One region of the Pseudarthrobacter niigatensis genome, then DNA from elsewhere that is predicted to be linked to it. Evidence: predicted binding sites of a transcription regulator. Region 1 holds the regulator's gene; each other region holds the start of a gene.
What was found. Region 1 encodes Rex, which represses fermentation and respiration genes when NADH is low (regulators of the CRP and FNR family bind a similar motif). Its sites were predicted from a motif close to CTTGTGAANNNNTTCACAAG; they were not measured.

Region 1 (2,199 bases):
AGCCAGACGCGGCGGCCCACCCGGAGGTGCTGTTCAGCCAACGCCTTGGCACCTGGCCAGATCCGCGACGCGATCATCTCGTCGTAGACCTCTTCGCCCAGCGCCTTGATGTCGTCAACCGTGATGCCGGCAGCGAGTGTCAGGGCCGAATCGCGGACCGCATGGACGTCGTCGATGTTTTCCCCGCGCGCCACGAACTTGAACTGCTTCCACGCGAACCCGGCAGCCTCAGTGAGCGTAAACGCCCCCCGCTGGTGCATCTTGCGGGCCACATGGAAGAGGCTGGCACCGCGCATCAAGGTATTGTCCACGTCGAAAAACGCCGCCTCACCGGGCTGCGGGGCAGCAACCGGCCGTGTAACGACGGCAACGTATTTCTCCTCGGGCATGGACTTGAGTCTAGTCAATCCACATGGCCGGCGCGGTCGGCGTCAACTGCACGGCGCGAACGGCGATACCGTTAAGCCATGGCTACCCCCCGCGTCGTCCTGGTCACCAAAGCTGAGTGCCACCTCTGCGAAGAGGCGCGCGACGCCGTCGGCCGGGTCACTTCCGCGTTGGGCCTTGAATGGCGCGAAGAGCTGGTGGACAACCAGCCCGAACTGCGCGAGCGCTACGCAGAAGAGATTCCCGTGGTCCTGGTGGACGGGGTGCAGCGCGACTTTTGGAAAATCGACGAAGCCCGGCTGGAACGCGTCCTGCGGCGCGCCATGGCCAAGTAGGGGGATGCGAATGACGTCCTTGGATTCAACCCCCCAGCCTGTGCCGGACGTGCCGGATGCCGCGGGCTCACCGGCCAAGCAGATTCCTCCCGCCGCCGTGGCCCGGTTGACGCTATACCTGCGTGCCCTGAATACGCTGCTGGCCGAGGGGGTTGAGCGTGTTTCGTCGGAATCGCTCGCGGAAGCCTCCGGCGTCAGTTCCTCCACGCTGCGCAAGGACCTGTCCCATGTGGGGTCCTACGGGACCAGGGGAGTGGGCTATGAGGTGCAGTACCTGAGCCGCCACATCGCTGCGGCCCTGGGGCTGACCCATGACTGGAAAGTGGCCATCGTCGGAGCCGGAAACCTGGGCAAAGCACTGGCGCGCTACGGCGGCTTCGAATCGCGGGGCTTCGACGTGGTGGCCATTTTCGACGCGGACCAGATGGTGGTGGGCAACGAGGTGGGATGGCTGCGGGTCAGCGACGTGGCAGACCTCGAGACCGTCCTCCACCGCACCGGGGCCAACATGGTGGTGCTGGCACTTCCCGCCGCGGTGGCCCAGGGCATCTGCGACCGGGTGGTGGCGGCCGGTGTGCACAGCGTGCTCAGCTTCGCTCCCGTCATGCTGCAGGTCCCTGAAGGAGTGAACCTCCGCAAAGTGGACATGGCCACCGAGCTCCAGATCCTGGCCTATCACGCCCAACGGGCGCAGGCGCCGGGACAGCCGGCCTGAGCCCAGGTTTAAAAGCGGTGGCCCGGGATGCTGGACATCCCGGGCCACCGCTGCGTTCTGCCGTAGGCGTTACCGCCCGTAAGGGTTGCCGAAGCCGCCGGAATAGGGGTTGGCGAACGGCTGCTGTTTCCGGAAGTACGGGGCAGCGGCCGGGAGGTAGAGCAGGACAATGGCGGCGATGCCCAGGACCGTCCCGAGCGTTCCGAAGGTGGGGACCCCGAACAGGCCCAAAACGGAGAGCGCTGCAAACACGGTTCCGAGGATGCGTGCCCAGTTTTTGCCCTTGCGGACAAAGAATGCCACCAGCAGGTAGAGCGCGACGCCGATGATCGCGAAGACCACCAGCGTGCCGGCGATGACGCTCTTGATGTCGTCATACGTAACGGCCGCTCCGCTGGCTTTCACCTGCTGCTCAAAAGCCTGACGGAACTGTGGGTCATCGAGCTGGGTGAGGCCGGCGAGCACGGAAACGACAAAGATCACCGCGGACGCGATCAGCAGCCAGAACGAGATGTTCACCAGTTGCGGGATGCCGTTGCTTCCCGCCGGCTGGGGCTGCTCCGAGGGGTATTGGCCGTACGGGGACTGGCCATAGGGCGACTGCCCGTACTGGGGAGCATTCTGGCCATATGGGGAACCGTACTGCGGCGCATTCTGGCCGTACTGCGGTGCTGCCGGGGGCTGCGAGCCGTATTGGGGCTGGTTCTGGCCGTACTGCGGTGCGTTCTGGCCGTACTGGGGCGCGTTTTGGCCGTAGCGCGG
Region 2 (2,199 bases), on a different contig from region 1:
GGTCCGCCGCTGGCCCTCCGAGGTGTCATAGACCCAGAAGAGCGTGATGCCCATGTAGCAAAGCCACAGCAGCTCCGGCAGGTCGGTCCGCAGCTTCTTCGGTACGGCAGGCCTGGCCCCGTCCACGGTGCGCCTGAAGATGTCCAGGGATGCCTCGCGCGCAGGCGTGGACCCTGCTGAGAAGGGGTTCACCGGTGATGTTGGCCGGATTGCGGTGGCAACGAAGTCCGCGCCGAACCGGTGGTACGGGGCCATGACGTCAAGGCCGGCATGCAGCGTGGCCTTCAGGCGCTCAGCCAGGGAAGCGGTCCCGTCCAACGCTTGCGAGGCCCGCGCCGCATGCTCTGCCTGCACCTGGATGTACAGCTCGTGGACCAGGTCATCCTTGGACGCGAAGTAGTAATAGGCGTTGCCGACGGAGACGCCTGCCCCGGCGGCGATGGCGCGCATGGTGGTCTTCTCGAACCCGATATCTCGGAACATTCGCAGCGCCGTGTCCGCCACCAGCTGCCTGGTCTGTTCGCTCTTCGCTGCCACGGCACCCCCATTCTTGAACATGTTCAAAAACAGTGTGCCACAGTAGTTGAACATGTTCAAAAACTGTTTCCGTGCTAACCAGCCCTTCTCCTGGGGAGCTTTGCCGCAGGGCACGGTGCGAGAATGGCACGAGTGCTAATACAACCGGCCGCCCCGTACGGCAGGCCGGCCAACCACTCCTGAACGGATCCCTCAATGACCTCCGCCCCCGGCCACAGTGCCGTGCCCCAAACCGTCCAACCCACTGCCGCAGGTCCCGCCGCCAGATTCGCGGACATCGGATCGCCCTACTTCGGGATCATGCTGGCAGCCATGGCAGTGGTGCTGATCCTGTCCAACATTGGAGCGTCCAAGGGGGTGGCATTCGGCCCCATCGTCACCGACGGCGGCTTCTTCCTCTTCCCGCTGGCTTACATCCTCGGCGACGTGATCAGTGAGGTCTACGGCTTCAAGGTGGCCCGCAAAGCCATTTTCACCACATTCGCGCTGTCCGTCTTCGCTTCCCTCTGCTACTGGGTTGTCATTGCGCTGCCCGGGTTCGACGACGAGTACGGTGCCGCCAAGCAGTCCGCCCTGGAAGGGGCGCTTGGCCCCGTGCCACAAATCGTCCTGGCCTCCCTGCTGGCATTCCTCGCAGGGCAGACCATCAATTCCTGGATCCTGGTCCGGATGAAGGCCCGCACCGGGGAGAGGTCCCTATGGGCGCGGCTCATGGGATCCTCGGGCGCCGGGGAGTTTGTGGACACGCTGATCTTCTGCAGCATCGCCGCACCCGTCATCGGCATCGCCGACCCCGGCAGCTTCGTGAACTACGTGCTGGTGGGTTTCGTCTACAAGACCGTGGTGGAGTTCCTCTTCGTCCCCGTAACCTCGCTGGCCATCAACTGGGTCAAGCGTCGCGAGCCCAGTTACGGCGCCGCCGGCCACGCCGCGGAAGGGGTGACAAACGCCGCATAGCTGCCGCCCGGCGTCGTACGTTGCAACTGCTGATCGCGTGGGATCGCCGGAAAGCTGCCGGATCGCCGGAAATTACCGGCGACCCGGCACCCTTACGGCGATTTCGCGCTCCGGCCGGGTGGCTAGGGCCGGAGCGCCGCAAGGACACGGGCCTTAAACTCGTGTTCGCGGAAGAGGTCGGCCCATTTCACGCGCACAAAGGTCCAGCCGTCCTCGGTGAGGGCGTTCTCCCGCTGCCGTTCCTGAAACAGCACCTCGGCCGTTGGCTTGTAGTCGAAGTACTTCGTTTTCCCGTCGAATTCGAGGGCAACCTTCTTTTCCTTCCAGGCGAAATCCAGCCGATACCGCCCGGCACGCGTCGCCACCGCAACCTGGGGCTCCGGCAGGGGAAGTTTCAGCCGCAGCAGGAGTTCGCGCGTGAGTGTCTCGCCGGCGGACTCCGACCGCGGATCTGCGTGGGCGAGCGCCAGCCGGAGGGTCCGGATTCCGCGGCGTCCCTGCAGGCCGTCAGCCATTCTCTCCATGAGGGCCTTGTCCGCACCTAGCCGGAGGGCGTGGTCCATCAATACCAGTGACTGCCGGTAAGCCAGCATCATGGCGCAATCCACTGCCGTCCGCTCCAGCGAGGTCACCCGGAGGTTGCCGAGGGTCACCACTTCCGGCCCGGTCCAGGGACGGGTGTGGCCACGGACATCCTTGCCGAGC
Region 3 (2,199 bases), on a different contig from region 1:
CCTCGGGCCTGGTGGCCAGGGTTTGGCCAACCACCATGCCGGATAGCTCGTGATCCACCAGGACCGAGCGGTTTCCCGAATGCCAGTCGAGCGCGATCAGGCCGTGCTCCCCGATGGCCTGGCGGGAAGCCAGTTCGGTCAGGTACTCGTGGATCCCCAGCCCGGCGTCCTTGGCGGCCTGGTGGTATTCGGGCGGGACGCCGTGCCTGGTGAACCAGCCAAAGATGTCCCCCACCCCTGACTGTCCTGCCTCGTAGCCCCACAGGCCCGGAACGATTCCACCGTCCACGGCGCCGCACATGCCCGGCACTTCCCGCAGTTCGCTGCCGTTCATGACGTGGCAGGTGGAGGTGCCCATGATCGCCACCAGTTGGCCGGGCTCCACGGCCTTCGCGGCCGGGGCGGTGACGTGGGCGTCAACGTTTCCCACGGCCACCGCGATGCCCTCCGGCAGCCCGGTCCAGGCGGCGGCCTCCGCCGTCAGGGTGCCGGCGGCATCACCCAGCCGGCCGATGGTGTGCTCCAGCTTGGAGCTGACAAAATCCTTGAAGTCAGGGTTGAGGGCGGCCAGGAACTCTTCGGACGGATACCGGCCGTCCTGGTAGATGCCCTTATAACCGGCGGTGCATGCGTTGCGGACATACCGGCCGCAGAGTTGCCAGACGATCCAGTCCGCCGCCTCCACCCAGTGATCCATGGCGGCGTAGGCCTCCGGATCCTCCTCCAGCAGCTGCAGTCCCTTGGCGAACTCCCATTCGGAGGAGATCAGTCCTCCGTAGCGGGGAAGCCAGTCTTCGCCGCGTTCGGCGGCGAGCCGGTTGATCCGGTCGGCCTGGCCCTGCGCGGCGTGGTGGCGCCAGAGCTTTACGTAGGCGTGCGGGCGGTTCGCGAATGCGGCAAGTTCGTTCAGGGGTGTGCCGTCGGCCGTGACCGGCACCATGGTGCAGGCGGTGAAGTCGGTGGCAATACCGACGACGGCGGCCGGGTCGATCCCGGCGTCGGCCACGGCGGCGGGGACGGCGGTACGCAGGACGTCCCGGTAGTCGTTGGGCACCTGAAGTGCCCACTCCCCGGGAAGCCGGGCGCCGTCGTCGCCCGCTGTATCCCGGGGCAGGACGCCGGTGACCACCGCGTGGGCATACTCATGGACGGCGCTGCCCAGTTCCGCGCCGTCGCGGACGCGCACCACCACGGCGCGGCCTGAAAGGGTTCCGTAATCCACGCCGATGACGCAGGGGTCATGGCTGGGCTCGGAGCTGGACGTGGTCAGCGCATCTGGCATGGGGGTTGCCTCCGTCCGGGAGGCATAGGCCTCATTACCGGGTTTGTAGGGGTCAGGGTGGAGCTACGTGCTGCAGCTAGTGTGAACGCTAACAAACCGGAAGTCAATGAGCTGGAAAGTTTTCGGGGATTCCGGCTGGACACTCTTGTTAGCGTTCACAAATCAGTCTATATTGAACCGACACATCAACAATGTGGCCAGGACCAGGGAGCACTGGTGCTGCCTGGTCCACCAACGCTTCGTGGCAGTGCTGCCGCGGAAGGAGAAAATGGTGAGAATCAAGAAACTGATGGGCGCGGTGGCCCTCGTCGTCGCCCTGACGGTGGGCGCCACCGGTTGTGGCTCCCGCGGCGGGGCCAGCGAATCCAGCGGTGCCGCGAAGCCCAGCGATTCACTGGTAGGCATCTCGATGCCGACGCAGACTTCCGAACGGTGGATCGCCGACGGCGCCAACGTGGAAAAGTCCCTGAAGGACCTCGGCTACAAGACAGACCTCCAGTTCGCTAATGACGACATCCCCACCCAGGTCTCGCAGATCGAGAACATGCTGACCAAGGGCGCCAAGGCCCTGATCATTGCCGCCATTGACGGCACCACCCTGACCGACGTCCTGGCCAAGGCCAAGGAGCAGAACGTCAAAGTGATCGCATACGACCGCCTCATCAACGGCACGCCGAACGTCGACTACTACACCACGTTCGACAACTACACTGTTGGCGTCCAGCAGGCCACTTCGCTGTTGACCGGCCTCGGCCTCGTTGATGCCAGCGGCAAGAAGGTCGACGGCAAGGGCCCGTTCAACATTGAGCTCTTCGCCGGCAGCCCCGACGACAACAACGCCAACTTCTTCTGGACCGGCGCCATGGACACCCTCAAGCCGTACATGGACGCCGGCACCCTGAAGGTCCCCAGCGGCC
Region 4 (2,199 bases), on a different contig from region 1:
GTATCGGCTGTCCCATCCATAAACCGCGTTTGACCACGCGCGATGCGTCGGGGATCCTGAACCGTGCCCGCAATTCCTGAAACCCGTACCGCACCCGCAGCGGGCGTTCCCGGCATCCGTTCACAAGGCCTGGCGCTCGCCGGATTCCTGGCCCTTTCGGCGCTGGCCTGGCTGCTCTCCTCGGTCCCGATCATCCTCAACTCCGGCGGCTGGTACGCAGGCTCCGTGAAAGCGCCGTGGATGCCGCCGTCGTGGATGTTCCGAGGCACGTGGATGCTGCTGTATGCGGGCGTGGCCACCGCGGCGTGGCTGGTCTGGCGCAAAGGCCGCCTTGCCGGCGGCACCCGCTCCTGGTACGTAGCCCAGTTGCTGCTCAACGCCGCCTGGCCCGTGACCTTCTTCGCCCTGTACCCAGCGCTCGGAGCCGTGGCCCTGTGGGCGGCCTTTGCAGTCATCTGTGCCCTGGCCGCAACCCTCGCGTTCCTGATCCTGAGGTTCGGCCCGGTGGACGCCACCGCCGGCTGCCTGGTGCTGCCGTACTTCTCGTGGCTGGTTTACTGCGCCAGCCTGAACCTGTACTCCGCCATCCACAACTGAGGCGCCCGTCACGGTATCCTTCCGGCGCCGTCCCGCCATGTGAGTGATTTCACGCAGCGCGGGCGTGTTCCCTGGACCGCGCCAAATTAGAATGGATCCCGGACGCAGGAGTTCTACCGCCGAAAATTGCGTCCGCAACCGGCGGTTTTTCTTTGCACGCGATCCAGGTGCCTGGGGGCCATCCCTGCAGGTGCCGGTGCCCCTGGACATCATCAGGTGGCCTACATCCGTGTACGAAGACGTACACGGCTGAACCGAGGAAGGTATTTCTGTGAGCCAGACGTCTGATTCTTGTCTTGATACGTGGATGGGCCGGGAGGCCCTCGCCGAGGCCATGATCCCCGTGATCGGCAGGCTGTACCGCGAAAACAACGTGGTGACCAGCATCCACGGCCGGAGCCTGATCAACAAGTCCACCATGAACATCCTCAAGGCGCACCGCTTTGCGCGCCGGATGAGCAAGGACGAACTGCTCCTGGAGGACACGGCGCCCCTGCTGAACACGCTGGCCGGACTCGAGCTCGGTGCCGCCGCGATCGACATCGCCCGGCTGAACCAAAAATTCAAGGAAGAGGGCAACGGCGCCACCCTTGAGGAATTCCTCCGCGCAGAACTCGCCGAGATTGTGGGCAAGCGGGGCGGCGATGACCGCACCAGCACCGACGTCGTCCTCTACGGCTTTGGCCGGATCGGCCGTCTCCTTGCACGCCTCCTCATCGAAAAGGCAGGCGGTGGCCACGGCCTGCGCCTGCGCGCCATCGTGGTGCGGCGCGGCTCCGACAACGACCTCTCCAAGCGCGCCAGCCTGCTGCGCCGCGACTCCGTCCACGGCTCCTTCGAAGGCACCATCCGCGTGGATGAAGCCGCCAACACCATCACGGCCAACGGCGTCCAGATCCAGGTCATCTACTCGAACGACCCCGCCACGATCGACTACACCGCCTACGGGATCAGCAACGCCCTGGTAGTGGACAACACCGGCCGCTGGCGCGACGCCGAGGGCCTGTCCCAGCACCTGCAAAGCAAGGGCGTGGCCCGCGTCCTGCTGACCGCACCGGGCAAGGGTGAACTGAAGAACATCGTCCACGGCATCAACCACAGCGACATCACGGACTCGGACAAGATCGTATCCGCGGCATCCTGCACCACCAATGCCATCACCCCGGTCCTGAAGGCCATCAACGACAAGTTCGGCGTGGTGCACGGCCACGTCGAAACCGTCCACTCCTTCACCAACGACCAGAACCTGATCGACAACTTCCACAAGGGCGACCGCCGCGGCCGTTCGGCAGCGCTGAACATGGTGATCACCGAAACCGGTGCCGCCAAGGCCGTGGCCAAGGCCCTGCCCGAACTCCTGGGCAAGCTCACCGGCAGCTCCATCCGCGTCCCCACCCCGGACGTTTCGCTGGCCATCCTGAACCTCACCCTTGAGAACGGCACCACCAAGGACGAGGTCAACAACTACCTCCGCGAAATGTCGCTGCACTCGGACCTGCGCAAGCAGATCGACTACATCGATTCACCCGAGGTCGTCTCCACCGACTTCGTGGGCTCCCGCCGTGCCGGCATCGTGGACGGCCTGGCCACCGTTTCCACGGA

Region 2: the regulator Rex is predicted to act here: its motif matches at 548-567, upstream of J2T23_RS12585 (queuosine precursor transporter).
Region 3: the regulator Rex is predicted to act here: its motif matches at 1,425-1,444, upstream of araB (ribulokinase).
Region 4: the regulator Rex is predicted to act here: its motif matches at 634-653, upstream of J2T23_RS00090 (glyceraldehyde-3-phosphate dehydrogenase).

What each region holds. Positions count from the first base shown of each region.
Region 1 covers NZ_JAUSTB010000005.1:258,781-260,979, reverse strand. Annotated here, with positions in the region: gene J2T23_RS10125 (HAD family hydrolase) at 1-389, opposite strand, end outside; gene J2T23_RS10120 (glutaredoxin family protein) at 468-722, shown strand; gene J2T23_RS10115 (redox-sensing transcriptional repressor Rex) at 733-1,437, shown strand; gene J2T23_RS10110 (ABC transporter permease family protein) at 1,507-2,199, opposite strand, start outside.
Region 2 covers NZ_JAUSTB010000007.1:158,039-160,237, forward strand. Annotated here, with positions in the region: gene J2T23_RS12580 (TetR/AcrR family transcriptional regulator) at 1-537, opposite strand, end outside; gene J2T23_RS12585 (queuosine precursor transporter) at 733-1,494, shown strand; gene J2T23_RS12590 (hypothetical protein) at 1,617-2,199, opposite strand, start outside.
Region 3 covers NZ_JAUSTB010000009.1:19,082-21,280, reverse strand. Annotated here, with positions in the region: gene araB (ribulokinase) at 1-1,282, opposite strand, end outside; gene chvE (multiple monosaccharide ABC transporter substrate-binding protein) at 1,551-2,199, shown strand, end outside.
Region 4 covers NZ_JAUSTB010000001.1:13,485-15,683, forward strand. Annotated here, with positions in the region: RNA gene rnpB (RNase P RNA component class A) at 1-19, shown strand, start outside; gene J2T23_RS00085 (TspO/MBR family protein) at 64-597, shown strand; gene J2T23_RS00090 (glyceraldehyde-3-phosphate dehydrogenase) at 869-2,199, shown strand, end outside.